2 regions of the Heyndrickxia sp. NPDC080065 genome follow, and region 1 is predicted to be linked to the other one. Evidence: riboswitches for the same ligand, from Rfam matches in the RefSeq annotation. Region 1 holds a riboswitch; the other holds the start of a gene.
What was found. A riboswitch is a leader RNA that binds a small molecule or an ion and turns the genes downstream of it on or off. The one in region 1 is predicted to bind magnesium.
Positions count from the first base shown of each region.

Region 1 (15,299 bases):
GCATTTCTTTGTATCGGTTTTTTCCCCCGCCATGATCCAGACATCGGTCCATAATTTTCTTTAAAATCACGATTACTAATACTTAATAATGGAACCAATTTTGGCTTGGCTTTTTCAGGATCCGGCTCCATTTCCTCGTGAAAATGAAAGTCCATTCCTTTATTTTTAGGACAAATGGTTTGACATGTATCACAACCGTATAAACGATTACCCAATTTGACTCGAAACTCTTCTTCTAAAAATCCTTTTGTCTGTGTTAAAAAGGCAATACAGCGCTGTGCATTGAGTTGACCACCTTGCACTAAAGCACCTGTGGGACATGCATCAATACACTTATTACATGACCCACACTGATCTTCCATTGGTTCATCTGGTTCAAACGGAAGACTGGTAATCATTTCGCCTAAATACACGTAAGAACCAAATTCAGGTGTTATAATTGAGCAGTTTTTCCCGCTCCAACCGATCCCTGCTCTCTCCGCAACAGCTCGGTCAACTAATTCACCTGTATCAACCATAGACTTAAATCTTGCTTGAGGAGCTTTTTCCAAGATAAATTGTTCAAGAAGCTTTAATTTTTCACGTAAAATCGCGTGATAATCAATTCCCCATGAGGCTCGACAAAAAATGCCGCGTCTATCCCCTTTTTTTCCTTGTGGAGCACCGCTCATTTTTGAAGGATAGGCTAGCGCTATTGCGATAATTGATCTTGGCTCATCAAAAATTAGTGAAGGTTTTACACGTTTCTCAATATCCTTTTCCTCGAAACCGGATTGATATCCGAGCTCTTGCTGACGGATTAATCTATTTTTCATTTCAGTAAATGGAGCTGCCGTAGTGAATCCAATCTTATCAATTCCAATGGTCTTACTGTATGAAATAATTTCATCTTTTAATTGTGTCATATTCATTTAGGTACCTCCTTTCTTTTTTAGTATTTATATATATCTTGTTTAAGGACTTTTTTCTTAGAAAGTATTAACAGAATAATTTTCCGTACAATAAAAAAACGCAATACCCCGTTCTTCATGGAAACGAAACACTGCGTTAATCGCAAAATTATGTATGGAGCGGGTGATGGGAATCGAACCCACGACAACAGCTTGGAAGGCTGTAGTTTTACCACTAAACTACACCCGCATTAATTATTTTAAAATAAACTTGTCCTTTAATCGACTTTTTTATTATACTAAGTTCTTTCTCATTTTTCAAGTGTTTTTTTATTTTTTTATTGCTTAATGTGAAATTGCTTTGTTAAACCATGTGTTATTCTAAATAAAATCCTGTGGAGCAAGCGTTCAGCTAGTTATACTTACGTATATAAATCGCTGAACGCATGCCCCACAGGAAAATTTACAAAGTCAGAAAAATTTACAGAAAACTGCATTTTTCATTTTATGCTTCAATCGTTTCTTTATCAGGGATATGACCTGACTTTTGAACCTTTGTCTCTAAATAAAAAGAATTATAATCTGATTTATCTCCCCATAAAGGAATATGTTTATCAGAAACTAATCCATATTCTTTTAATGCCGCAAGCTTCTTTGGATTATTCGTAATCAATGTAACCTGTTTTGAACGAAGTGCTTGAAGCACTCGAATGGCCTCATCATATGAACGGCTATCATCTTTAAATCCTAATGCTGTATTCGCCTCGACCGTATCGAAACCCTCTTGTTGCAAAAGGTAGGCTAATGATTTTGAAAATAGCCCAATTCCCCTGCCTTCATGGTTAGCAAGATAAAAAATAGCTCCGCTTTTATTATCGACAATCATTTTCATTGATTGCCTCAATTGGTAACCACAATCACAGCGCTTGCTTCCAAATATATCCCCCGTATGGCAAATACTATGAAATCTAATTAATGCATCCTCTGATTCTTTAAAGTTTCCATAAACAAGAATAGAAGATTGCTGTAAGGAAGCTAAATCATAGGTTGCTAATGAATCGAGAATTTCCTCTTTAGTAACCGTATTTTCTAAAACTAGCCATGTATACCAATGAAAATGGACAACCTGCTCATCTAATTGAACGGGCAAATTGATCGGTCCAACTAAACAAATATCCTTCTTATCTGGCTGTGAAATAATGTTCATTTTATCTATAAGAAGATGTTTAACTTCTGATGAAATCATTGTTTTCTCCTCTTTTATGATCATATTCTATAACGTAAAGCAAGTTTATTATAAGAAATAATATGGGTCAAGGAAATAGTTCTTCCTTGACCTTCAAGGAGAATAATGACGTTACTAAATATGAAGCAATATTTTTGCTAATGTAAAATAAATAATCAAACCTGTTCCATCGACTAAAGTCGTAATAAACGGACCAGAAACAACAGCAGGGTCAATTTTCAATTTATGCAGAATCATAGGTAAAATGGCAGCTACTGTTGATGCCCAAATGACAATAAATAGAGCGGATATGGCTACAACAGCACCGATGTTAATGTCTACTCCTAGAAAAAATGCTCTTATTAGTGCAACAACCCCCATTGTAATACCAAGAAAAAAACCAGTTGCTACTTCTTTTCTAAAAACTTTAAACATATCATTAAATTGTACTTCTCCGACTGCCAAGGCACGAACTAATGTCGTTACGGTTTGTGATCCAGTATTACCGCCTGTTCCTATTAACAAGGGAACAAAAAAGGCTAGAGCAATTTGCTCAGATAATGTGTCTTCATAATGTCTTAGTACTGTACCTGTATAAGCTTCTGCAATAAATAAAATTAATAACCAGCCAATTCTTTTTCTAAACAGACCCCAAATAGAGTTTTTAAAATACGGCTCAGCTAATGGCTGGCTTCCACCTAGCTTTTGAAAGTCTTCTGTTGCTTCTTCATGAATAACATCAATCAAATCATCAACGGTAAGAATTCCAATCATTCGCTGATCATGGGCTACTACCGGTATAGCGACAAGGTCATAATTTGATAAAATATCTGCAGCTTCTTCTTGATGTATATCAACTGTTACCGAAATAGGGTCTTCTTGTATAATTTCTCCTAACTTTGTTCCTGACTTTGCTAAAATAATTTCTTTCAACGAAACAACACCAACAAGCTCTCCACGGCTTCCTAACACGTAAATGTATGAGACAATCTCCGCCTCATGACCAACTTTTCTAACGTGCTGCAATGCTTGATCAACCGTCCAATTAATTCTTGCTGCAATATAATCAACTGTCGCCAACCTTCCTGCCGTATTTGGTTCGTAATTCATAAGTGTATTAATTTTTTTTCGATAATCATCAGGCAAGAATTCCATTAATTTTTTTGCCTGATGCGGGTGTATCGATAAAAGCAAATTTACAATCGTGTCACTAGACATCTCATTTAAAAGTGATGAAGTAAATTTATCCTTTATACGATGCAAAACTTTATACTGTAGCTCTGGCTCTAAATATTCAAGAATCTCTGCCCCTAATTGAATTGGAACAATCGAAATAAACACTAATTGTTCATCTTGTTCTAATTCTACTAATATTGATGCAATATCATATGGTTGTAAATGAGATACAAACTCATTAATATTTTCTAAATTTTTTTCTTGTAAAATTAATTTGAGTTCATGGATTTTGTTTTCCATCATCTTTCCTCCATTCATCTTACTTACTTCGATGCAGTGAAAAGAGTTCTCAGTGATATGAAAGACGAAGACTGAAAAGCCACTTCACAATCTGCACGATTTACTATATTTACATGTAACATACTGGGCCCCTCGTCCATCAACATCACCTCCAAGATTAAGGAAAAACAAAAATAGCCTTTATTTCTCAACAAGAAGAAATAAAGGCGTTTTGTGATCATCAAAGAACCGTAAAAGCTACAATGTTTCATAAATAAACAAAGCTTTTATGGTTATCACCAGTTTCCCTCGTTGAGCTTTAGCACTGTATAGCATAGGTTTAATAACCAGCTACGTTAAGAAAGACCTTATCTCGACCTTTCCTGTTGACCCATTGGCGTCTCTCGACATTTTTGGGCAGCAGCGTTTCTCTATACAGGAGCCTCACCTAACAGAACTTAGATTAACTATTAAGCTATTTACACTATATGCTTCATTTTTTAAAACGTCAACAGCATTTGTCCTATATTCCTATTTTTAAAGAAAAATTTACATTTTTCATGTTTTAGTAGAATAATTAAGATTGTATTTTAAATTTACATAATTTTGTATACTATAATCAAAGACCATATCTTGGAGTGGGTAGCATGAGGAAAGATTCATCGAACTTTTATTTACATGAAAAAAGCAATGAATTTTATTGGGAAGGTAATGGACAGCTTTCCATTAAAACGTTTACCAATGGAAAAGCACATTACAAAACGAATAAAGGCTTCTTTGCAGTTGAGGAGGATAGATACCTCCTGCTAAATGAAGGACCATACACGATTTCTATTGAAGAAGATAAGGAAGTTGAGTCATTTTGTATTTTTTTCAAAGATCAATTTGCAGAGGAAGTTTTAAGAACTATATATGATTCTACCGAAAAACTGCTTACCGATCCTTATAAAGATAACACTCCAATTGGTTTTTTTGAAAAAACATATCAAAGTACTCTCCTATCGAATCAAATTCAACTATTTAAAAACAATCTGTCAATGTTTCAAAATGATTTGTTATGGAAAGAGGAACAGTTTTACAAATTGATGCAAACCGTTATCGGTGTACATCAAAATACATTGAAAGAAATATGTTCTTTAAGTGCACTAAGAGCCTCTACCCGTGAAGAGATCTATCGAAGGATAAATATTGCACACGATTATATTCGAGCATTTTATCATCGACCGATCACTCTTCAAGATATTTCAAAAATTGCTTGTTTATCACCGAACCATCTTTTAAGAAACTATTCCGAAGTTTTCGGGAGCTCACCTCATCAACACATAACGGAATTAAGACTTTTAAAAGCAAAGAAACTGCTGAGAAATTTAGAATACAGCATCACTGATATTACCTTTGAAATAGGACTTAACAACCCTGTTTCTTTTAGTAAAATGTTTAAAAAGCATGAAGGTATGTCTCCAATGCAATATCGAAAAAAAGTGATTATGGATAAGAATTAATGGTATCTCTGTTTTATCATAAAAAGAGAAGAAGAATTTTAGAGGAGAGATGAAATTGGAAACAAACACAATACAAAAAGTAGGACAAATAGGTGTTCCTGTGAAAAATTTAGACCATGCTATTTCCTTTTATAAAGATAAATTAGGACTGACTCTACTATTTAATACGGATAATATGGCATTCTTTGATTGTAATGGTCTTCGCCTTCTACTTAGTCTTCCTGAAAAGGAGGAGTTCGCTTATTCTAGTTCAGTTATCTACTTTCAAGTAGAGGATATAAAGAAATCATATGAAGATCTAGTAAGTAAAGGCGTCACATTTATTGATGAGCCCCATTTAGTTGCAAAAATGGGACAAACAGAAACCTGGATGGCATTCTTTCATGATTCAGAAAAAAATACTCATGCATTGATGAGTGAAATACAAGTATAAAAAAGAAGAATCGAAGGATACAAAAGTATCCTTCGATTTTTTATTGATTTATATTCTTTTAGTGAATTGAAACTGGTTCTCTTATCCCATATTTTTAATAAAGGCTGTTTTTGTAAACTTTGTTGCTCTTGAACAAGGAGTGGTTGATTTCCACTCCAGGATGCTCGCTTTCCGCGGGGCTGGCGGTGAGCCTCCTCGGTGCACGCCTCCTGCGGGGTATCACCTGTCCCGCTGATCCCGCAGGAGTCTCGCACCTTCCATTCCAATCAACCCGTATATCAACAGTTTGCGTTTTCAAAAACAACAATCTTTTAAAGAAGAGCCTTAATAAAAACCACTTTTAAATAATTACCTTCCGGAAACTCCTTAATTGTTCGGAAATCATCTGGTAATGAAAATTCCTCTAAAAGCTTGTATTTTTTGCCCATTTCTTTGAATGCTGTATCAATAAATCCTTTAAACTTGCCCATTCCAAAAGAGCTGCTATTTGTTGAGGCTACAATAACGCCATTCTTTTTCGTTATTGCTATCGCTTCTTTTAGAAGGTTTTTATAATCCTTTTCTGCACTAAACACATACTTCTTGGACCTTGCAAAACTTGGCGGATCAAGGATCACCATATCAAAAGATAGTTGTTTTCTCACAGCATATTTGAAATAATTGAAAACATCTTCAACTATGATATCCTGTGCTTCATAATCGACTTGGTTAATACTAAACTGTTCGATTGTCTTACTTAAGCTTCGATTAGCTAAGTCCACGCTCGTAGTTTTTTCAGCACCGCCTAGAGCGGCGAACACCGAAAATGCGCCCGTATAGGAAAATGTATTTAATACCGTTTTTCCTTTCGCATATTTATCTCGAATGGTTCTTCTTACATCTCTTTGATCTAAAAATACCCCAACCATGGCACTTTCGTCTAAATATACAGCAAAATTTACACCATTTTCCTTAACAATGATAGGAAATTGCCCTCTTTCACCGGTAACAAAGTCGTCATCTTCTATGTATTTTCCTTTAGTATCAAATCTTTTCTTCTGATAAATGGCCTTGTATTCAGCAATATTTTTCAACGTATTAATAATTAAATCCCGGAATTGGTAAATTCCTTTACTATACCATTGGATTAAATAGTAACCATTAAAGTATTCTATCGTTAATCCGCCTATTCCATCACCTTCACCATTAAAAACACGAAAGGCATTTGTGTCCGGATCGTTATAATAATGCTCCCTCTGTTTAAATGCCTGCTGTATTTTCCTGTCAAAAAAATGCTGGTTGAACTGATCATTTTCTTTTTGACTAAGGATCCATCCATAACCCTTGTTTTGTTTGCCATAATATCCTTTAGCAATAAATCTGTTTTGTTCATCAACAAGGCGAACAATGGCACCTTCTTCATTCAGATCATTTAAATTAAGAATGGCCTCCTTCATAATAAGTGGATAACCATTTCTGTATTTATTAACAAATTTCGACTTCACTTTTAAAGCAATTTCTTTTTTCATTTTTTCATCCTTTTTTCTTTATATAAAAATTTTCGAATCAGATGCGGAATCTAAACTCTAATATACATCTCTTTTTGTAAAAACAACAAACGAAACAACTAATGAAAGAAGAAGCCAGATCAAAAGAACTAGCATAGAGAAACCTAAAGTCATCCCTTCAATTGGAGGACTTGAACCATTCACATAATTAGTCAGCTGTAAATTGACCATAAATAAATATTTCGCACTTTCCCAAGAAGAAACCATATTTATTAGTATAGCACCTGCAATTAACGAGGACAGCATAATCCCCATTACCGCTGCCGTACTACGTAAAAGTACCGACAACATAAACGTTAAACTTCCAACGACGACACAAACAAACCAAACAAGGCCAAATTCCATTAATATATATTTCCATTGTGGAATAAGGTGGACATTGGAAGTAATTAATTCATCACCACGAGTAGAAAAGCCCGTCAGCATTGGCATACTCCACCCACCATAGCCAAATACTATGCCTGAAATAAGAAAAGCGAGAATCGCCACACACAGTACGATAAAAGAAATCGAATACAACATGGCAATATATTTACTCAGTAATATTTTCCACCTTTTAACGGGCCGGGTTAAGAGAAGTTTAATGGTACCTCCGCTTGCTTCAGATGAAACGAGATCAGCTGCCACGACCATGACTAATAAAGGCAATAACAAACCGATCGAATTTTCAGCGAAAACTCTCATAAAAGTAGGAGCTCCGGGAGTATTAGGATTGATGTTATGATCAAGATAGTATTGTTGCTGCCCCAACCTGATTCTTAAATATTTCTCAAAATCATTTGGAATCCTGCTGGAAGCAAGTCTGTTTTGTATATCAACAATCTCTTGCTGAAGCTGAACTCGCCAATCAGTCGTCCCCATCTTTTCTTGTGTTGTCTTTACCTGCTTATATTGAGCGTAAGTGAATATTGGGACTAGGAAAGCAACGATTAATATGATAACGAACAGCCGCTTCTTTCGAAAAAGCTTTAATTGTTCATTATAAATTAAATTATTCAATATTATTTCCTCCCGTCATTTCTAAGAATAAATCTTCTAAAGCGGGGAGCTTAGTTTTAATTTCATTCACTTTTATATTTGCATCAACCAACTTTTTATTCCAATCAGGTATATTCTCTGCAACATTCGGAGTGATTAAAGTATTGTCTTTCCCATCTTTCACAATCGTCTCCTCTTCTAATAACTTTCTTGCTTTTTCTAATGGATCTACCTTCCAAATTACTTGTTCTTGTTCAGCAAGCAGGGATTCAACGAAATCTGTTCGAATAATTTCTCCCTTAGTAATGATTGCCACCCGGTCACATAATAATTGGATTTCACTAAGTAAATGTGAAGAAACAAGAACACTCAATCCTTCTTCTTTTGCTAAAAAGCGAATAAACTCTCGCATTTCTCTTATACCAGCTGGATCAAGACCGTTTGTCGGTTCATCTAAGATAAGGAGATGAGGATTTCCTAATAATGCCTGAGCAATCCCTAGTCGCTGACGCATGCCAAGAGAATAGGTTTTTACACGATCATGAATACGATTTGTTAATCCCACTAATTCCGTAACTTTATGTAGACGTTCTCTCGATATAGAAGGATCCATCCTTGCAAAGTATTCAAGATTTTCCCAGCCGGATAGATAGGGATACATTTCTGGATTCTCAACGATACACCCAAGATTTTTCATGGCATCTTTAAATTCTGTTTCAACATTTTTCCCAGAAATATAGATGGCTCCAGAAGTTGGCTTAATTAACCCAACCAGCATCCGAATCGTAGTCGTTTTTCCTGCTCCATTTGGCCCCAAGAATCCAAATACTTCACCAGGTAATACTTCAAAATTTAATCCTTTAATGATTTCTTTCTTCCCGATCGTCTTTCTTAAATCCTTTACTTGAAGTGCAGGCACTACTTTCATTTTGACTTCTCCTCGCTAAATGTAATAAGGGAAGCAACCCTCTCACCAATTAACTTATATCCCGCAGCATTCGGGTGGAATTTATCATTAAATAAATAATCATTTACATTCAGTTCAAACATATCAAATGTTGGTACGTAAACGATTTTTTTATAGTTTGAAGCAAGATTTGCAGAATCAAAATTCCATTGTCTCACTACCTCAGAAGTGAGCTTTGATTCTTCCATATCAATAAAGGGGTTGTATAATCCAATATGGAAAATGGTTGCTTTATTATTAAATGAACGAATGGTGGCATATATCTGTTTAAGATTTTCAAGATAAGGCTTCTCTAGTTTCTTCCCAAAGTTCAGATTTAAATTGAATAGTGCTTGTCCTCCTTGAAAAAGATCATTCCCACCTATCGTTAACAGAATAAGATCCGCATTCTCTATTTGACGTTGAATTTCTCCATGTTTCAATTGAGAGAGAAGCTGTTTTGAGGTTTGTCCTTTAATCGCACTGTTCGTTAACATCAATTTCTTGCTGGACTTTTTCTTGAGATCATCCATCAAATAACCAATATATCCCTTCCCTTCAGGATCCCCGGTTCCCCGAGTTAACGAATCACCTAATGCAGCAATGTGAAATTGTTTATTATTTTTAGATTCTGGAGTGATCTTCTTTTGTATCTGATTCGGAACATTCGTACTTTTTGCCTCGATCCATTGATTCTTCATTACCAAGCCTAAACCTAAAAGACAAAACAGAGCAGAAACAATAGAAACGAATGAGATCATCGTAATCAAATGTTTTTTCATTTAACCATTCCTTCCCATAATTATTTTAGGTTCTTTTCTTAAAACCTTATTGCTAAAAAGATATTAATCACTTAAGGAATAGTACCCTTTCGGAAAACAGCTAATTTTAAATACAGAATACCAAAGTAAAGGATAAATTTGAAATTTGATTTTCACTACTTTTAGAAAATATTTTGGTTATATGTATATTGTTTGTATATATATGTACAAATTTAGCATATATAGCTAACTTCTATTTCACGTAATTTTGTAACTATTTTGTTATTTTTTCGTCGTATATTGAAACTAAGATAATTTCTAAAAGAGGACGTGAATAAAATTGAGACGTTTTTGGAAAGGAGTTGCCATACTCATTATAACCATGGCTGTCTTGGCAGCTTGTAGTAGTAATAGTAAATCTGATAGCGGTAAAAAAACAAAAGCTTATGATTCTTCCATGGAAAACACAATAAGTTCTGACAATGCTCCTGACGAAACTAAAGCGGAGTCGCAGAAGACAGGGAATTCTGAGGCAAAAGTTCAATCTCGAATGGTAATCTATAATGCAAGTATAGAAATGGAAGTAAAAAAATTAACACAAGTTCAGGATCAAATTAGTAAAATAGTGAACCAAATGGGAGGCTACATCGTTCAGCAAAATTTGAATCAAGATAGTGAGGATCGTCATGAGAGTTATCTGATGGTCAGAGTTCCACAGAATGAATTTCAATCCTTTTTAGATAAGGTAAAACAGTTAGGAATGAAAACGAAAAATCAACAAATTTCTGGTCAAGATGTGACTGAGGAGTACGTAGACTTAAAATCCCGAATAAAATCAAAGCAACTAGCGGAAAAAAGACTCACCCAATTTATGAATGAGGCAAAGGATACAAAAACATTATTGGAAATTTCCAATGAATTAGCAAAAGTTCAAGAAGAAATTGAAACGATTGAAGGTAAAATAAAATATTTAGAAAACCAAACTAATTTATCTACAGTAAATATTACCCTTTTGGAAAATAAAGTAGTTATTCCAGGGTTAGAAAATGATCAGCAAAACACCTGGGAAAAAACGAAAAAACAGTTTATGAAAAGCATTAATTTCATAATCTCCTTCTTTTCTGGTCTATTCATCTTTATCATTGGATATTTTCCTGTGATTATCCTTTTAGGATTAATTGGGGTAATTATCGCGATTGTTATAAGGAGAATGAAAAGAAAATCAGACAATACCATTGAAAAATAGCGAAGTGTGGGGATGCATTCCCCCACACTTTGTGTTTGGCTGTTTTCGTAAAGATTGTTGCTTTTCGTAAACAGCTCCAAATACTTAATTAATTTTGTTTCGTGCTCTTTTCTTCATTCCATACTTTTTGTATAAGTGCTAAAACAACCGTAAAAATCCAACTAGATATTTACTATGTAAAATCTCTGCCTTTTTTTCTTGTTACAAATAGCAACAAATTATTAGAAAAGAGCCTTATGTTTTGTTGATAAAATGGCTGTAGAATATGCATGAAGTGATTTCTTTACGAAGTAAACTAGATGAACGAAAAAACCTAACTACAATAATGTTCAACAAAGTCTATTATTTTGAAAGTTGATCATAGAATGTGGCCATTGAAGCATTAAAATAAGGAACGAGCCAGATAAATCCAATTCCCAAACTAATTATACTCAGTATCGCCCATCCGATAAAACTTAATTGAAGAAGGAATAAGTCCCATTTATGACCATCCATTATTCTCCGACTTTCGGTGATAATTTCATTCAACGAATATTCTGGATGATCTTTATAAATATAATAAGATTGAGAATAAGCTAAAGTTTTAATAATTCCTGGAATGATTAATAATAGAGTCCATAAAAAAGTATAAATCCACATTAGGACAGGCAATCCGATAGACCTAACAAACAACTTTCCATTTGAAAAGGGTATAAAAAGATCCCTTATTTTCGCATTTTCCTTTCGCGCAATATGCAGAAAAACCCAGTCACTGCCGATAGTAATTGGTATTAGAAGTAAAGTAATAATCCAGCCTAAAGTAGTAACCCACCCTGGTTCATTGTTTACCCAATTATCATAGCTGCCACTAAATACAATTTCAATCAACCATGGAACACCAGCATATATCACACCGCTTATAATACTAATTAAAATTGCAAAACCCCATCGATTTTTTAATGCAAACCTAGAATCCCTTTTAATTCCACTGATCATGTTCTAATTAGTCCCCCCTTTACTTTATTATATTCGTTGACGGGGTAAATATTTGTCAATTTTCAAACAATCACTTCCTATAATTCAATCCGGAAGATTTATCTATTATTCAACAGCCGATTCATTGACCTTAAAAGTATTGGTGTTTCTAAGTGAGTTATTTAACTCAATAAACTGTTTTTCTATAGGTGTAAATTCATGATTTAGACGAGTAATTAAATACAAATCGACGTATCTATAAGATGATGGAACGTCTAAATAATTATTGATGTTGTAGCGACTTGCTATGCGCTTAGATACTAAGGAAATTCCCATACCCATCAATGCAAATTGTACTAAAGTTTCTGGATCGCCCACTTCAATGATTTCACCCTGTTGAATTTTCGAATCTATAAAAATATTACGTAATAATGCGAGATACAAACACTTATCTGATAATACAAGTAAGTTTTTTCCGTTTATATAATCATCAAATATCGTATATTGATCTATACCTTGGCCTATTATAACCAATTCTTCATATCCCACTTTTTTATAACTTATTTTTTTATTGTTTAGCGATCCAATCGTATAAGCAACATCGATTTTTCCAAGAAGAACTTGATTTTCAATATATTCTGTTGAACCTGTTTTTAATGTTACCGATAAATCGGGGTATGTTTTATTAAGTTTATTTAAAGCACTTGAAAATTGAGTTCCTCCGACTGATATCATAGTACCAATACTGAGTTTTTCATCATGTTTTTTCATGATATTTTCAGTTTCTTCCCAAACGAACAATAATTTCTTAAATTGATGATATAATTTTTCTCCCTCTTTCGTTAGTTTTACTCCTTTTGAATTTCTGATAAACAGTTCTTGATTATAATGAGTTTCGATTTTTTTTATTTTTGCAGTCATATTGGATTGAAGGTGATTCAATTTAATTGCAGCAGCAGATATACTTTTTAATTCCGCAACTGAAACAAAAGCTTTCATGTTTTCAATATCCATTAATATTTCCCACCCATCAAAAAAAGTGATATAACCATCATAACTTAACATTTAAAATGATGTCTAATTTTAATTATACTTGGTAAAGATAATCGTTTCTATAAAGGTTTGGAGGGATAACTAATGAAGAACAAAGTGATAAAAGTAGGGATTATAGGTGGATCTTTGAATAATCAATGGGCTAGTAAAACACATATTCCGGTACTAAAGGAACACCCTTTTTATCAAATAACGGCGGTTGGAACATCAAAAATGGAAACCGCAAAAGAAAGTGCTATGATGCTTAATGCTTCCCATGCTTTTACAGATTATAAGGAATTAGCACAATCAAAAGATGTTGATTTGGTAGTAGTTAGTATAAAGGTTCCTTTCCATTATGAAGCTTCAATTGCAGCCATAGAAGAAAATAAACATATTTATTGTGAATGGCCTTTAGGTATAGATACTATGCAGGCTGAAAAACTGGCAAAATTGGCAGATGACGCGAACATTCATCATGCGATTGGATTACAGGGAAGGCAATCTCCAGAAATTAATTATTTAAAGCAGGCAATCAAACACGGGGAAATCGGCAGGGTCATCTCTTGCACTATGCAAGTAGCAACACAAGGAAAAGGAGGAATAACTGATGAAAGTAGCAGTTACCTTTTAAAAAGAGAAAATGGGGCGAACCTTCTTACAATCAACGGTGGTCACTCGCTTGATGTGCTTTGTTATATCTTGGGTGATTTTAAAGAATTATCAGCTGCAATGAACATCCATTATACAGAAGCCGTCATACAAGAAACAGGTATAAAGACACCAAAAAACACAGCTGATCAAATTTTAATACAGGGGACACTTATTGATGGTGCTTCGGCCTCTGTACATATTCAGGGTGGAGTTTATCCAGCTTTTCAATTAGAGATTAGAGGGGAGAAAGGTGTTTTTCGTTTAACACAGAATAATTCCTCAGGTCATGTACAGTTTGGCAATCTCAAAGTCGAAAAGATTACACAACCTAATTGTTTGTTAAATACTGAAGATGTTTATTCTGAAGAAGTAAAAATATCCTCAGTAAAAGATAATGGTGCAAGAGGCTATGTTGAAAATGCTTATACTATTTTGGCGGAAGATATATTTGAACATAAAAGTCAAATTCCGAACTTTAATGACGCTGTCAAACTGCACCGGTTGTTAGATGCAGTTCGGAAATCTGCAAAGACCGGTAAAAAAATACTCTTAAAAAATGAGTAACAATCTTAGGAACAGTATATCTTTTATTTATAAGGGCCCTGGCACATGCCCATCAAGCTTAAGCAAATTGTTATCCTAAAAACGAAAAAAACGCTATTCTTTCTGTAATATCAAGAAAGGATAGTGTTTTTTATGTGTAGCGAGGTTTTACTTAGCTAGCAGACAATGCATCCCATATGCTCATCAATTGAGTTATGGCAGCATCAATTTTCTCGTATGGAACACCGTCCTGAGCTTGTGTCGAAATTCCTCGAAGAAATGTTTCAAATAAGATTACCAGCATGTGTATATCCGTAGAATCAGGCAACTCTCCATTCGCTACGGCCCGTTCTATACAATCCTTAATCCAATCGCGAACTTTTTCTCGTTCCTTGTAGAGCATATCTCGAATATGTTTTTGCTCAGGCGAACAGTTTACAGCGGACAAAACCAATAGACAGCCTTGAGGGTGTGACCTCTCTGTCTGCATCCGTGCCGATCGCCGTAATCCCTGTTCGATGGCTGCTTTCGATGTCATCTTCGTATCGCAGAAACTTTCCGAAACCTTTCCATAAGTAGAGATATACTGTCGTATCGCTTCACGAAACAGTGCTTCCTTGGACTCGAACGCAGCGTAAAAACTTGCGGGAGATATACCTCCCATCGCAGCCCGCAACTGAGCAAGTGAAGTGGATTCAAAGCCGTGTTCCCAGAATAGAAGCATTGCGGCAACAACAGCCTCGTCACGATTGAATTCGCGGGGGCGTCCAGTTCGTGGCATAAGATGACCTCCTTTATTAATTATATAATAGTCGTTCCAGAAGTCCTTGACAAGTGGATGTGGTTGAATTTAATATATGGAATGAACGTTCCATAAATCAACTCATCTTAAGGAGGAAACTAATTTGTCTAATTTTTCATCATCTAGGGGTATGGTTCAATCTGCTAATACTCCTGCACGACTTCCCTGGCTTGCACTTCTAGCGCTTGCAATGACAGGATTTATCTGTATTCTTACAGAAACGATCCCAGCTGGGTTACTACCGTTAATCGGAGAAGGGCTGCATGTTACAAAAGCGATGGCTGGGCAACTAGTTACACTTTATGCTATTGGCTCACTTGTAGCAGCAATT
Region 1 covers NZ_JBNNWS010000012.1:1,530-16,828, forward strand. The annotation lists gene queG (tRNA epoxyqueuosine(34) reductase QueG) at 1-911, opposite strand, end outside; tRNA gene ACQKP0_RS15205 (tRNA-Gly) at 1,067-1,140, opposite strand; gene ACQKP0_RS15210 (GTP cyclohydrolase II) at 1,396-2,136, opposite strand; gene mgtE (magnesium transporter) at 2,251-3,591, opposite strand; M-box (ykoK) riboswitch at 3,868-4,033, opposite strand; gene ACQKP0_RS15220 (helix-turn-helix domain-containing protein) at 4,218-5,072, shown strand; gene ACQKP0_RS15225 (VOC family protein) at 5,128-5,505, shown strand; gene ACQKP0_RS15230 (class I SAM-dependent rRNA methyltransferase) at 5,817-7,013, opposite strand; gene ACQKP0_RS15235 (ABC transporter permease subunit) at 7,071-8,051, opposite strand; gene ACQKP0_RS15240 (ABC transporter ATP-binding protein) at 8,044-8,958, opposite strand; gene ACQKP0_RS15245 (GDSL-type esterase/lipase family protein) at 8,955-9,758, opposite strand; gene ACQKP0_RS15250 (DUF4349 domain-containing protein) at 10,078-10,983, shown strand; gene ACQKP0_RS15255 (DUF975 family protein) at 11,326-11,958, opposite strand; gene ACQKP0_RS15260 (LysR family transcriptional regulator) at 12,064-12,951, opposite strand; gene ACQKP0_RS15265 (Gfo/Idh/MocA family protein) at 13,075-14,187, shown strand; gene ACQKP0_RS15270 (TetR/AcrR family transcriptional regulator) at 14,339-14,947, opposite strand; gene ACQKP0_RS15275 (MFS transporter) at 15,072-15,299, shown strand, end outside.

Region 2 (15,299 bases), on a different contig from region 1:
CCATTTTTAGGAAAGGCCAACCGGTAGCTGCTACTTTTATATATTCATGTTAAAGATAAAGGAGAATATGGATACAGCCACATCAATGACCTTCTTCTCCACTTTTTTTCGAACAAGTTTTTTTAAATTCCGTCGACTGTAACAACAACAACTGTCAATGGTGCATATCCCCACTTTATCAATTTATTATGTTAAATGCTGAACACGAAATCGTACGTTTCGCGTATGTATTTGTTAATCTTCTTTTTGACAATTAAGAAATAATAAAATTTTGCCCTTTAGCTAACTTTTTTAATGGAGCAATTGAAGCCTAGCACCATAAGGTTTTTGACATAATTAAATATTAAATACTTTTGGAAAAAATCAAAATTTATGGTTGACAAATAAAAAAACCGGGATTACGATAGCATGGAATTGAATAATTCCTCGTTAGGTGAGGCTCCTATACAAACATAGGCCACTGCCCAGAAATATCGAAAGATGCCCATGGGTAGAACAGGAACTGCCGGATTAAGGCTTTTCTTAAGGTGGCTAAGAGATGAAGCAATCTCTTTACGTTGTATAGTGCCAAAACTCGACTAGGGGGAAGTTGAAATGCTTTTTTTCGTGCGTTCATTCAACCCTCTAGGACTCCTGGAGGGTTTTTTCATTTCTAAAAATAGCAATACAGAAGGAGAAAAATCCATTTGGATTTGCAGGGAATTATCCATTCGAATTTGTTTTTTAATGGTCTGGAACAATGCGATTTAAATCCTTCAAGCAACCAATTGCGAATTTATTTTACAAGAGAAAGGAGGGGGTCAGGATAGAAAGTCCAAGTATGGCCGATGGAGATAGTAGTAGTGAAGAACTTAAATCTGTTTTCATCCAACAGATAAGGAGGACGTTTCGATGCTTAACATCTATAAAAGCGACGAAAAAGGGCTGCTTCAAGAACAGTCCGAAAGCGTTCTGGGCAGTTGGGGACATCCTATTGAACCAGCGGAAGAGGAGTTGCATTACGTTGCAAGTCGCCTTGGAGTACCTGTCGACTTCATCCGCGATCCCCTCGATGCCAATGAACGCCCCCGGATTGAAAAAAACGAAAACAATTTGCTGCTTATCATCAATGTGCCGTTAAAAATGGCCGATGGTGAAGCAGTACCATACCGGACAGTTCCGATTGGTATCATTCAAACGAGCGATTTGATTGTTACCATTTGTCGAGTCAATCATCCGATTTTACAAGAAGTTAGCAAAGAACTTGTAAAACAATTTTATACGAATATGAAAACACATGCTTTTTTACAGTTATTACTTGTATCTGCGCGTTATTATTTACATTCCCTTGATGATATTAATCAAAAAATCATTGCAGCGGAAAAAGAGATACAAAAATCGATTAAGAACAGTGAAGTGTACACTTTACTTAATATAAATAAGAGTCTCGGTTTTTTCACAAAGGCGCTTAAGATCAATCTTGTGATGATGCAGAAATTAGTGAGGGTGCCAACCTTCTACATGAACAAGGAAGATGAAAAATGGATGCAAGCTGCCCTGATTGAGATGCAGCAAGCATTTGATACATCTGAAATTTTTAACACGAATTTAGGTAATTTAATGGATGCATATTCTGCTGCGATTGAAAATAACCTAAGCGCAGTTGTCAAAGTATTAACAGCGTTTACGGTCATCGGGAACTTTCCATTGGTGATCGCAGCTATGTATGGGATGAATTTCCCGCTGCCATTTCAAGATGGAGAGTACGCTCTTGCAGTTCTTATGTCACTCTCTCTAGTCATGAGCTTGGTGACTGGCTGGATATTTTATAAAATACGGCTATTTTAGAATAGAAAGTGAGGAATGGAGATGCTTAAGATTTATAAAAGCGAATTATCAGGTCAAGTGCGGACGGTTTCCGATATGGAGTATAATACATTGCTTTATCTTGTTGCTCCTTCAGATGACGAAATTTCCCAAGTTTCAAAAAAACTTAGTATTCCCAAAGATTTCATTCGTGATTCATTAGACGCTAATGAGCGGCCACGAATTGAAAGAGATGATTCATCATTACTTATCATTCTCAATGCACCAATTGCTCTAGATGAGGAACGGTTGTATGAAGAGGTCCCTTATCGAACAATACCAATTGGAATCATACATGCGAAAGGTCATTTGGTGATGGTTACAAAAGAGGACATTCCGTTAGTAGGAGAATTAATTTCAGGAAAGTACGGCTTTTTTCAAACACATATGAAGACACGGATCACTTTATTATTATTTGAGGCGATTGCACAATCTTATCTTGATTATATCAAACGTATTACCGGGCAAGTTGGTCGCCTGCAGCAAGAATTGAAAAAATCACATAATAATCGCGAGCTATTTGGTTTGATTCACATTAATAAAAGTCTCGTATATTTCTCAACGTCTTTGCGTGCGATGAAAAATGTTTTTCAGCATCTTTCCAAAGGGCAAGATATAAAGCTTTATGAAGAGGATGAGCAAATGCTTCATAATGCACTAGTAGATCTTGAACAAGCGGCTGAAGTGATAGAGATGCGCAGTCTTAGTTTGAGTGGGCTGATGGATGCCTATGCATCTATCATTCATAATAACTTAAATAGTGTTTTGAAAATACTCACTACGCTTACACTCGTGCTAGTAATCCCAACTATTATTGCAAGTATCTTTTCGATGAACGTTCCACTTCCTTATGAAGAAGAACCATTCATGTTTATAGTAGCTATGGGGCTTATGGCAGCACTTAGTGGAGGTCTTGTATACGTATTCTATAAAACAAAATTTTTACGATTTTAATATAATTGCTACCGTGCATAAGAAAGGATGTGTGACAAATGCTCTTTATATACAAAAGTACATCTGAAGGTAAGATTGAAAGGGCGTCAAACATTACTCATAACAGTTGGATTCATTTAGCCCAGCCAACTTCTAAAGAAATAAACAAAGTGGCTAGAACACTTAACGTCCCAAAAGATTTTTTCATTGATTCTCTTGATATGGACGAAAGACCGCGAATTGAGAAGCGAGATGGGGCAGTTTTGATCGTTATTCACGTACCTTATGATCGATTAGATGTCGATAGTTCAAATACAGATGTAAAATATCGGACGATTCCTATGGGGATCATTCACACTCAAGATCACCTGATTACTATTTGCAATGAAGATATTCCTTTTATGCAGGACTTTTTTAACGGAAAGGTGACTCATTCTGCGACACATATGAAAACGCGTAATACATTAAATATATTAAGCGTGACTGCGCGGGAATATATTCGCTTTTTGGCAACGATTGAAAAGGAAATCGCAGTGGCAGAAGAGGAACTTGCTAAGTCATATCGTAATCGTGAGATGTATACGCTGCTTAATTTGAACGAGAGTCTGATATATATGGTAACATCTTTAAAACAAATGAAATTCACGATGCAGAAAATATTACACGGGAACTACATCAAACTGTATGAAGACGATGCAGATATTTTAGACGACGTGTTAATCGAGTTGGTGCAGGCGTACGAAGTGACGGAAATTAATCAAGCTAATTTAAATAATGTTATGGATGCATATGGGAATGTCATCCAAAATAACGTAAACCGAGTTCTCAAGCTGCTTGCGGCACTTACGATTATTTTGTCAGTGCCAATGCTAATTGCCAGTATTTACGGAATGAACGTACCGATACCTTATCAAGATAATCCGAATGCGTTTTGGTATGTGATTAGCGGTACAGTCTTGTTGACTGGTCTATCTACTTTTGTATTTTACAAAAAGAAATATTTTTCCCGTTAATAAGAATGATTGTAGTCGTTTTTTGTAAATGGCTAGGATTATGCAATAAGTAACCAAATTTGGAAACACTTGTAATGAGGTGTTTTCTTATGAAAAAAATACTTATTTTAATAATAGCTGTTTCATTTTGTGCTGCTTCTATCAATGCCGAAGCAAGGATAGATGGGTATGATACGGTGGCAAAGTCGGATAATGGAGATATTATCCTCTATGCTAAAAAGAGGGATGGGGTATATTCAGATTTTAAAATTGATTTTAAAGGTGCTATTTTTTCTAGACCTTTCTGGATAAACACAACAAGTTGTGCATGGTCTCCACAAATATTTTTGGAAGATATTAATGGTGATGAACAAAAAGAGCTTATCATCATTTTAACCAAAGGGTATGGAACAGGTGTGTTAGAACAAGAAGCTCATGTTTTTCACATACAAAAAAAACAGAGGCAAGAAGTTCCGGTGGAGGTTCTTGTTGATAACCCAATAGCAATCGTATTAAAAAATGTAAAAACGAAGTTATCAGCAGATAAAGCTGAAATACAAATCAATGATAAAAAATATTTAATTGATGTAAAATCATTAGGAATTCAACCTGAGCATTTATTTAAAGATATATTCTTTGGTAATATCATTGATTTTGAAACAAAAGACAATCACCTAATTGCTAAAATGGGGGGACAAATTTCTCCAGCAAGTTTTATTGGTGAAGTTATTATTGTGTATGAGTATCGTAATAAAATGTATCGAGAAAAATCAATTGAGTTTCATCCATTTGAATAACATTTAGAAAAATCATGGCGTTTCTTCAATCGAAAGGAACGCCTGATGATTTATGCGTTCTGTAATGACATATTTTGCACTTGTACGAGGTTTTGAAATTGTTTCAATACAATATAATTACGATTGACGATTCTGAAGAGTTTACCCTCATCGCTTTTTATCGTAGAATTCTCTTAGTTACTATTTCTTGGGATAATCTCATCCAATTAGTTTTCCAGCTTTCTCCTCTGCCCATTGAACGGATCGGCTTTTAAATATGGATGTTATGATGTTTGTTAAATCCATCTAAAGGAGATAATAGAAAATGACTATTTCTCACAAAAAAATAGAAAAGATAATAAATCTATATAAAGAGAATAGTATTGTAGAAATAAATAATATAAAAAAAGCAAACTATTCAACTATTCAAAAGGATTTGATATTAAATCATTTTACTAAATCCTTTTTAGAATATAAAATTATAGATTGGACAAATGAAGAGAATATCGATTGTATTGATTTTAAAATATTAATGCATAATAACCAGGACATCTTAGACGATGATATTATTTTAATAAAAAGATTAGGGGGAACAAGAAAAGACTTACGCGTATTTGTTAGTTTGTTAGATAAATTCTATACCCTTTTTTATGATTACTCTTTTATTAATGAGATAAATAATAATTGGACTTTTAAAAGAGAATATATTGAATCATCTATTGTACAATCGTTTGAATTTTACAAAGAAATGGAAATGTTAGGATATACATTTATAGAAGATCAAATTTTAAATAAAAAAATAGTTGATGTTGAAACAGAAGTGATAGAGAAGGGTGAAGTAAAACTGTTTAATCTCTTGTTTACCGACATGGTTAAATATTAAGGAATTGGACCATTTTAAATTTTGTGAATTTTATATTGATCGGCTAGGAAGTAAAATAGATAATGCGCTTAGAAAAGCTAGGGATTATCTACTAAATCGGATATAAAATAGGTGAAAAGTCATGATTTTTATGTATGTATTAAGTATATCTTAGTTCATGTTTTTAATATATAAAATGTATTTTTCAACAGTTAAAACATATGGTAATGTGGTTTCAAGGGGATACTTCTTACACATTATAGGATTAAAGAGGAAAGAAATTAATCTTTATTTAAGTTCATTGGAAAAATTACAACTTTTACCTACTGAAAAAAGAGATTTAATGTTTATAATTGGATTGTGGTATACAAAAAATAATAGATTTTCCGAAGCTTTATATTATTTTGAACATGCATTCCAAAACTTTCATGAAACTTTTCCTTATAAAAAAGAATTTGAAAGTGTAGTAGCTGCTTATATAGAATGTAATCAAATAGAAAAGGCTAGAGAGGTATTGAAATATTTTCTAAAAAGGAAGACTTTTGATAAAAGATTTATAAGGCTGGAAAAGAAATATTGTAACTTACTATAGGATTACTAATACATTATTGAAACTTAGTCGAGTAATCGGCAAAAAATCGCGAACTTTTATCGATATTCACTCGTTAAAAGTTCGCTTCTTTTTTATCTTATTTGAAGAAATTCCACTAATGGGCTTACCATGACCTCGTAAGTCTACCGCGAATAAATGCTAATTTTCCTCAAGCTCAGGAATTATGGATTGAAATGATTGCCACCTTGAAGTAGCTGCATGAAGCAACAGTAGAGATAGGTTAGATGGATTACTACCTTCTGCATAATTTAAATTAACAAATCCTGTATTAAAAATTTTTTCAATCATTAGAACCCTCCATTTTTATTTTATAAAATTGTACAATTAACCATCGTTTTTGATAAGGAGGGTTCCCGTTTATAAAATCAAGAACCCTTATCATGAAAACGTCGCAACTTTATTTCAAATCAAGATTTTAATATTTAAGTAAGGAAATCAAAATTCAACACATAAAATTCCTTATAATATTCATATTTTATTTTACTTTCAGTAAATTTGGGGTGATATTATTAATATATGTAAAAATTTATCAAGAATTGGAGTGCTGGGATAAAAAGTAAAAGTATTTCTTCTTGGTTTTGTTACAACAAATGTTGTTCCTTATAGCACGTGATTAGCAAGTTATACTACATATAGAAATCGCTTCACAGGTATTTTTATCAATAAAATTGAAACAAAGTCTTCTTTTTAGAGGAAAGAGAAAGGATGAGTGAATGAGCTGGAAGAATCCGATTCTATTATTATCAGGGATTGGTGTATCCTATTTAGGCAATTGGATTTACTTAATTGCACTTAATATATCAATCTTAAATTTAACTGGCTCGGCAGCAGCAGTTGCAGGTCTTTACATGATTAGACCTATTGCAATTTTAATTACGAATACTTGGTCTGGGAGTATCATTGATCGTGTAAATAAAAGAAAGTTAATGATTGTTATTGACATCATTAGGGGAGTTCTTGTATTCTGCATTCCTTTTATTGGATCTTTATGGGCGATATATGCACTACTCTTAATGATTAATATTGCAGGTGCATTTTTCGGACCGAGTTCAACTGTATACATAACCAAATTAGTTCCACAGGAAAATCGAAAAAGATTTAATTCATTTATGAGTATGACTAATTCAGGAGCATTTTTATTAGGTCCAGCGATTGCAGGAGTACTAATCCTGTACGTTGGTACAGAGCTTTGTATTATGATCAATGCGATTTCTTTTATCGTTTGTGCATTTTTTATCTATCTTCTTCCTAATGTAGATGAGGATTTAAAGAATGTGAGAGAACCGATACATTGGAGAACGATTGTAAACGATTGGAAAGCAGTTAAAGAATTTGCGAAAGCAGCAAAATATTTTATATCTGTTTACATATTGTTTCAGGTTGCTATGTTAATTGGCTTTGCTGTCGATTCTCAAGAGGTGACTTTTATAAAGCAGCATTTGAAATTGTCTGATCGAGATTATGGCTTAATTGTCAGTATAACGGGGATTGGTTCATTAACAGGAGCTGCCGTTGCAGCCATTGCAGCAAAAAAGGTGCAACTAAAACTATTTATAGGTGCTGGAATGTTTTTAACATCAATCGGATATATTTTGTTCTATGCCTCTTTTAACTTTATAACAGCAACATTAGCATTTATATTTTTAGGCTTCTTTATGGCATTTGCGAATTCAGGATATGCAACCTTTTTTCAAAGTAATGTTCCAGTTGAAGTAATGGGAAGGTTCGGAAGTATCACAGATATGATTCAAGGTCTTATTCAAATTGGGTTAACTTTGCTACTTGGATTAGCGGCTGAATGGTTTTCTCTCCAAGCGGTATGTCTTATTTTCTCTGGTGTCGGAGTATTATTTGCAGCCGTACTCTTAGTTACAGTGTTTATTCCTTCAAAATCTGGATATTTTGAAGAAAAACAAAATGCAATTTTAGGATAAAAGGTGGTTCTGAGAGATGTCCTATGAACTTAATAGAATAAAAGAAAAGCGTCTGCAAAATTATGTTGATTCTCCAGATATGCAGAAACGCCTATATAAACGAACGTTACTTATCGTAGTTTTATCACAAATTTTTAGTGGTGCAGGACTTGCGGCAGGAGTCACTGTCGGAGCGCTTCTTGCTCAGGATATGCTAGGCAATGAAAGTTTTGCAGGCGTACCTACAGCGTTGTTCACGCTGGGTTCAGCTTTGGCTGCATGGCTTATTGGGGGACTTACTCAGCGTTACGGGCGTCGTTTAGGGTTGGCAACAGGATTTATTACAGGTGGTATTGGTGCAATAGGGGTTATATTTGCGGCAATTAGTCATAGTATTATACTTTTGCTCGTTTCACTATTTATCTATGGTGCAGGCTCAGCAACAAATTTACAAGCACGTTATGCAGGTACAGATCTAGCAAGGTCAACACAACGGGCAACAGCCGTCAGTATTGCATTGGTTTCTACTACACTTGGTGCCGTCGCAGGTCCAAACTTAGTTGATGTAATGGGCAGATTTGCTTTATCACTTGGTGTCCCTGCACTAGCTGGCCCTTTTATGCTAGCTGCGGCTGCCTACATCTTTGCGGGGCTGGTTTTTTGGAGTCTCCTTCGTCCGGACCCATTTATTGTAGCGAAGGCAATTGTTAATACTCAGAAAGATGAGAGCAACTTATCAGACGTGAAAACAACTAATAATCGGGGAATTATTGTTGGGGCTATTGTAATGATCTTAACCCAAATCGTAATGGTCGCTATTATGACAATGACTCCATTACATATGAAGCATCACGGTCATGGTTTAGGAGATGTTGGATTAGTAATAGGTTTTCATATTGGCTCGATGTACCTTCCATCTCTTGTGACAGGTATTCTTGTTGACAAGATAGGCCGCACTACAATGTCGTTTGCTTCAGGTGGTACTTTACTTGCTGCAGGAATTATCGCAGCAGTTGCACCGGCTGATTCCATGTGGGGACTTATCTCCGCTCTTGCTTTGCTGGGGCTTGGATGGAACTTCGGCTTAATTAGCGGGACAGCTCTCATTGTGGATTCGACTGCTGTATCGTCACGCGCAAAAACTCAAGGGACAATTGATGTATTAATTGCTTTAGCTGGCGCTTCCGGTGGAGCACTTTCAGGAATGGTTGTAGCTCATTCCAGTTATGCCACACTCTCCCTCGCAGGAGGTTTCCTTTCATTGCTACTGATCCCAGTCGGCATATGGTACCATAGCAAGCGTAAAATCAATAAATCAGAAAACATAGCTTTATAAAATAGATTTTTGTCTAACAGAATCATTTGGAAGTGTCTTTATTATATACGCCGGTTATACCCTTAGAGTGGTGAAAATCGGCTTTTTTCTGTCTAAAACTTCTTAATGTTGTATATCCGTGTTTTGCAGATGGTACCCCAAAAAGAAAGGTACAGAAGGATGCTTGTTCTGACCTTGCGATTTGGTTCCGAGATGAATTTGCTAAAAGAGATGTAAAAACATATTAATACAATTTTACAAATAGAATTAAACTAAAAAATGAATGGGAAGGTGTGGGATGGTAGAACGAATAGTTATTATCACAGGAGCAAATTCTGGAATAGGGAAAGCTGCGACATTAAAGTTTGCTACAGAAGGTTACACCGTTATCATGGCTTGCCGCAATATCGAGATTAGTAAAATTGTTCAAAAGGAAATTATCGAAGCTTCAAAAAATGAGAAGGTTGAGCTGATGGAACTTGATGTTTCTTCATTTAACTCTATTCGTAAGTTTTGTTCAGAATATAAAAATAGATATCCAAAATTGGACATATTAATTCATAATGCTGCATATATGAATCATGGCGAAAAAATATATCAACTTAGTCCTGAAAATATTGAATTGACATTCGCCACAAATACATTTGGCCCTTTCTTGATGACCAATCTATTATTAGACTACCTTGCTAAATCGGAAGATCCGAGAATCCTCAACGCTTGCACGACAAACATCAAACATTTTTTTGATCCCAAGAGAAAAATAGATTTTGATAATCTACACGGTGAATTTAAAGAGAGTCGACCTTATAGTGTGTATAAAATGTACGGTGACTCGAAAATGGCATTATTAATGCTGACTTTTAAAATGGCAAATGAGTTTAAAAATAGCGGGATAAAAGTAAATGCTTTACAAATAAACGGTGTAAGGATGTCAAAAGAAACAATTAAAAAATTAAGATCCTTTTGGAAGGTTATTGCTACTATCCAGAATGTATATTTTCCTCCACCAGCCGAAATGGCTAATAACTATTTCCATATTTGCACATCAGATGAATTTAAGAATGCCACAGGTCAATTAATCAATCATAAAAGGGAAATGATCCAACCGCCTAAAGGTGATAAAGATAATTTAGTAGAGAGAGTAAAACAAATATTCGGATCTAGCTGTTATCCAAGATACGCCACTGAAACAGATAACATTGAAAAAATATGGGAGATAAGCACCCAGCTAACTAAAAATTAAGATTTGATCCATAGTACTTCGCTGCCTGTATCATCATCCAGCCTTTTCATCAATCATCAGAGCAAAAAAAAGTCCGGCTATTCGCCGGATATATTCAGGGTATAAAAGGGGGTAACTAATCAAACGGTCATTTGCGTTGATTAATAGGAATGAATCATCGAATCCTTGTTACAATACCCACTATACTGCTGAAAAATTAAAATTCTATTAAAAAGAGATTATTTTTCTATAAATGTTGTTCAGTGAAAACAACGTTTTTTAAATTCGAAAATATAATAATTAAATTATAATTAAGTTTTCAATACATTTTATACTATTAAACTCGATTATATTGCAGGATTTCCCACTTTTTGCGAGAATGGATAAAAGATATATTTCATGAAAGAGTGGTAGATTTGGAACAGTTAATCGAAGACTACTTACGATATTTAAAAATAGATATAGAATCTCCTTCACTGAATTATTTACAGCGATTAATTCAGCAGCACCTATCCCGTATTCCTTACGAAACATTTAGCAAATTTCATTATTATAAAGAGAAAACAAACTTTGTTCCAGCTTTAGATGTATTTGTTAAAAATTTAATTGAAAGAGGCTGGGGCGGCACTTGTTATACATTGAACATTAACTTTTCCCGGCTTTTATCTCATTTAGGTTTTCCTGTCTCGTTAGTTCGGGTGACTCCTGGACACTTAGCGATCATGGTAACTTTGGAGAAGCGTCAATTTTATGTCGATGTCGGCTATGGCTCTCCTATTATGAAGCCAGTTGAGTTGGAGGCGAAGAGGAGACATGTCTTGCATGGCTTTGGTGAGGAAATTATTTTTATTCAAAAATCAACGGATCGATTCGAAATCGACCGTCGTTCAAATGGCAAGTCCTTTGTTAAGAAGGAGATAGAATGGTGTCCATTAACAGAAGAAGATATTCAGTCAGATATTATGAAATCATACATTGATGATGATCAAAATACAACGATGAGAAGGATTACAGCTGTTAGATTTAATGGACATGAGTGTTATTTTTTAAGAGATCGATCAATCAAGGTAATGACATACCGTAATATTCGAGAAATTCAAATGCGCGATATCGATAAATGGAAAACGACCATACAGGAAGTCTATCAAATAGATGAAAATTCGCTGGATGAATCGATTCAATTTCTTAGTGAACGTGGTGTCGCGTTGTTTGGAAAATGAATAATATAAGCTAAAAAGGAAAAATTTATGAAACCATTTAATTTTCAAAATGGCTTTGTTAAAATAATTTTGTTGATCCTAATAAAATTCTGTGGTGCATTGCGATTAGGTATGCACCACAGAAAGGTTTATCAAAAACTATAGAAAGCAGGAATTTATTTGCACATTTTTCCGCAATATTTATATTCTTTTTTAGTCGTTGGATTAATTTTATATCGAAGGATAAAGCGTTCGATAGGATTTCAGCCGTTAAAAAAGAGAAGGCTTGTTGTACGCATTACAATTTTTTCTATAGTAGTGATTTTGTTGCTTTTAACTAGTGCCTTACATCCGATCTCATTTTTATATGATTTCGTTGGTGTGGTTTTAGGTCTGGTTTTATTATTTTACGCTATGAAACATAGCACGTTTGAGCAGAAGAATGAGATCATCTATTATCGAACACATATATGGATTGAATCCATTGTTTTACTTCTATTTTTAAGTAGATTTTTATATCGGATTTTTGAAGTGTATACCTTATCGAAAACACAGCCTCAAATGACTCCGCAAATGTATGGAAGAGATCCGTTAACTCTAGGTGTATTTTTCATATTAGCAGTATATTATATTGGGTATTATTCCTTTGTATTGGTAAAAAGCAAATCGATGGATCATACAGTTAAACAATAACCCTATCAACAGTTGACTAAATTTTTGAAAACCCCATTTTAAGGGGAGGAGGGTATTGATGAAAAATACAGTAGTAGGAATGATGGCTGTACTATTGGCCGTTTCCATGCTGGTTGGTTGTAATGATGAAAAAGAGTTGAAATTAGAGGGGAACTGGAAGCTTATGGACGGTTCCCAATCTCCAGCTTGCTTTTCAGAGATGAAATTTTTGAACGATCCTACTTCCAAAAAGAGCCCTTTATCTGTTCATGAAACAACTCATAAAACAACTCATAAAACAACGTATGACTATACTCAAATATGGTTCGGGGAGTATGAGGAAGAAGGAAACGAGATTCGGGTTATATTGCATGAGCCAAAAGCGGATCCTTTCGTTATGACTGCCGACCGCAGCGGAAACGAATTAAAGCTTCAGTACGAATGGAAATCAGAAGATTTAGTCTGCTCGTATCAGCTTGATAAATAGTTGCTGATATGACAAGTGGATATTGAAACCAAAAATGTATCCCTTAGTAGGGATACTGCAGAAACTATTCTAAAGGAGATTCAACAGTTATTAATAAACCCTCCTCGAAATACGAACACTTGTTCCTTCATTATATACAGACGTTTGTTCTCTATTCGATATGATTTTTATGAAAATCCTGAGTTGATATGTAGGATTTTTTTTGTTCCACAAACGGGCCATTTGATTGAATAAGACTACATAAAAAGTCGCTTTCCTTTACGTAGTAGCTTCTATAAAGCTTATCGAAAGTATTCAATGTTAAAAAAAAAATAATGTGAGGATTATAGATTTGGTGTTGGGTATTTTTGTAAGTGTTAAAAGACTAAAAAAACCAGAACATAAAGCATTGATCGGAGATTTTTAAACAGAAAAATAAACGTTTTTGAAATCTTCCACAATCGGGCTCTATTATGGTAAAACTTAATAATTGAGTTTAAAAAGCATCTAAAGGGAGGGAGCCTAAATGAACTGTTTAGGTTGTAAATTAGCAAATAAAAAAGTGACCGTTAATGTAGTATTTGAAGACGAATATGTTTGTTGCATCTTAGACCACAATCCATATAACGAAGGACATGTTCTGATATTGCCTAAAAAACATATTCGATACTTTGATGAACTTGACGAAACTACCGCAAATTCGTTAATTAAGGCATCAAAGGTTATATCAAAAGCTATAAAAAGATTGTTTAATCCTGATGGAATTACTATATGTCAAAACGGAGGAGTTTTTGATGAATTAACACATTTTCATATGCACGTTGTTCCGAGATATGAAGGACAAAACTTTGCAGACTTCTATACAGAAGACGGAGAAACCCACTATGAAGTAGGGACTAAATTAGATGAGACAAAAAGAAACATCATAGAAGCCATAAAGGTATTGGATTAAAATCCAATACCTTTATGATTGCTAATTGTATTGCTATTTTCTCTTCAAAAACATATCAAAAACCTTTAATATTTTGACTGTTTTTCTGTATTTTCTACTTCAAAACTAATTACTTACGTCATTAAGACAATTCCTTTTTTATTTGGCGATATTTAATTGAAAAAATTTTTCTTGTTATTTTTGACGTAGTTAACGACAATTCCAAAGTAAATAATACCTATGAGATTAATTATGCTTAATGTTAGACCCGATAGATTGTACCAGGGAAGTATAAAAAGCCAAGCTACTACTAAAATTGAACTCACTACATATAACCATTTGAATTGATCTGTCATTTTTAGTTCCCCCAATTTTCCTTCTTTGATAATTTTCTCTTTCAAAAAACTGTCTCCTTTAATTAATTCGTCAATGCTTATGTTGAATAAGTCACTCAAAATAATGAGTGTTTCAATATTCGGATAACCCTTTTCAAGTTCCCATTTGGAGATAGATTGCCTACTTATGTTTAATTCACGGGCTAAATCCTCTTGAGATAAATTATGTTTTAAACGTTCTTCTTTTAGCTTTTTTGCAAACTCCATGATTTCAACTCCTTTGTATTTTTTTTACTATAGTTTTAAAAATAATGTAAGAATCGCAAGGTGGAACGATGTAACCTAATAGTAGCAAATGTTTGATACTAGATGGTTGCGAAGTTTTGATCTTGTCCGGAGGCTTTAATTGAAAAACATCTACCTATATAAATGGTGTGTTTTGTTTTATTGAATGTATGAATTAACAACATACATTCATTTTATTTGTTTTGTTGGATTTTTAGAATTTTAGTGATTATTGATTTCGTGCTCTTTTCTTATACCTTGTTTCAAATAGCAAAAAAGTATAAGAAAAGAGCCTTCTAAAAAATTTTTTTATTTAGTGTAGGGGTTTGGATCGTATCTGTCGTTTATGATGGTAGATAGAGTGGAAAGGGGGGAGAGAGTTTTTGGATGCAATGCTTATTGAGAAGGTGAAGAATGGAAATGATCATGCTTTTCGGATATTAGTAGAAAAGTATCGGATGCACATTTTTCACACGGTCTTTGCGATTCTACGGAACCAGCAGGATGCCGAGGATGCAGCTCAAGAAGTGTTTTTGAAAATCTATGCTTCTCTCCCCCAATACGAGAATCAAGGTTTCAAAACATGGATCACGAGAATTGCAGTAAACCATGCAATTGATATGAAGAGGAAGAAAGTACGACGGCGCGAGGACCAAACGGTTGAATTTCAACCAGAGGAGTTCCGAGGGAAGAATAACACTGAGGAATTGGTGTTATTAAAAGAAAAGAAATCCATTCTTAGCAAGCGGCTTGTTGAGCTTCCAGACAATTATCGGGAAGTGGTTGAAGGATTTTACATAAAGGAAAAAACGTATCAGCAAATGGCAGAGGAGCAAAAGGTTCAAGTAAAGACCATTGAAACAAAGCTGTATCGTGCAAGACTTTGGATGAAGAAGCATTGGAAGGAGGACGATTTTCGATGAAACATATGAGTGATGAA
Region 2 covers NZ_JBNNWS010000009.1:13,594-28,892, forward strand. The annotation lists M-box (ykoK) riboswitch at 419-592, shown strand; gene ACQKP0_RS12090 (magnesium transporter CorA family protein) at 892-1,827, shown strand; gene ACQKP0_RS12095 (magnesium transporter CorA family protein) at 1,849-2,799, shown strand; gene ACQKP0_RS12100 (magnesium transporter CorA family protein) at 2,838-3,791, shown strand; gene ACQKP0_RS12105 (hypothetical protein) at 3,881-4,567, shown strand; gene ACQKP0_RS12110 (hypothetical protein) at 4,666-4,821, shown strand; gene ACQKP0_RS12115 (hypothetical protein) at 4,872-5,429, shown strand; gene ACQKP0_RS12120 (hypothetical protein) at 5,605-6,000, shown strand; gene ACQKP0_RS12125 (hypothetical protein) at 6,160-6,309, opposite strand; gene ACQKP0_RS12130 (MFS transporter) at 6,735-7,955, shown strand; gene ACQKP0_RS12135 (MFS transporter) at 7,972-9,270, shown strand; gene ACQKP0_RS12140 (SDR family NAD(P)-dependent oxidoreductase) at 9,548-10,492, shown strand; gene ACQKP0_RS12145 (arylamine N-acetyltransferase) at 10,879-11,691, shown strand; gene ACQKP0_RS12150 (sporulation protein) at 11,851-12,363, shown strand; gene ACQKP0_RS12155 (hypothetical protein) at 12,422-12,829, shown strand; gene ACQKP0_RS12160 (HIT family protein) at 13,335-13,760, shown strand; gene ACQKP0_RS12165 (helix-turn-helix domain-containing protein) at 13,913-14,341, opposite strand; gene ACQKP0_RS12170 (sigma-70 family RNA polymerase sigma factor) at 14,752-15,282, shown strand; gene ACQKP0_RS12175 (zf-HC2 domain-containing protein) at 15,279-15,299, shown strand, end outside.
Region 2: it holds a riboswitch for magnesium, as region 1 does, so the genes downstream of both, ACQKP0_RS12090 (magnesium transporter CorA family protein) here and mgtE (magnesium transporter) in region 1, are expected to answer to the same signal.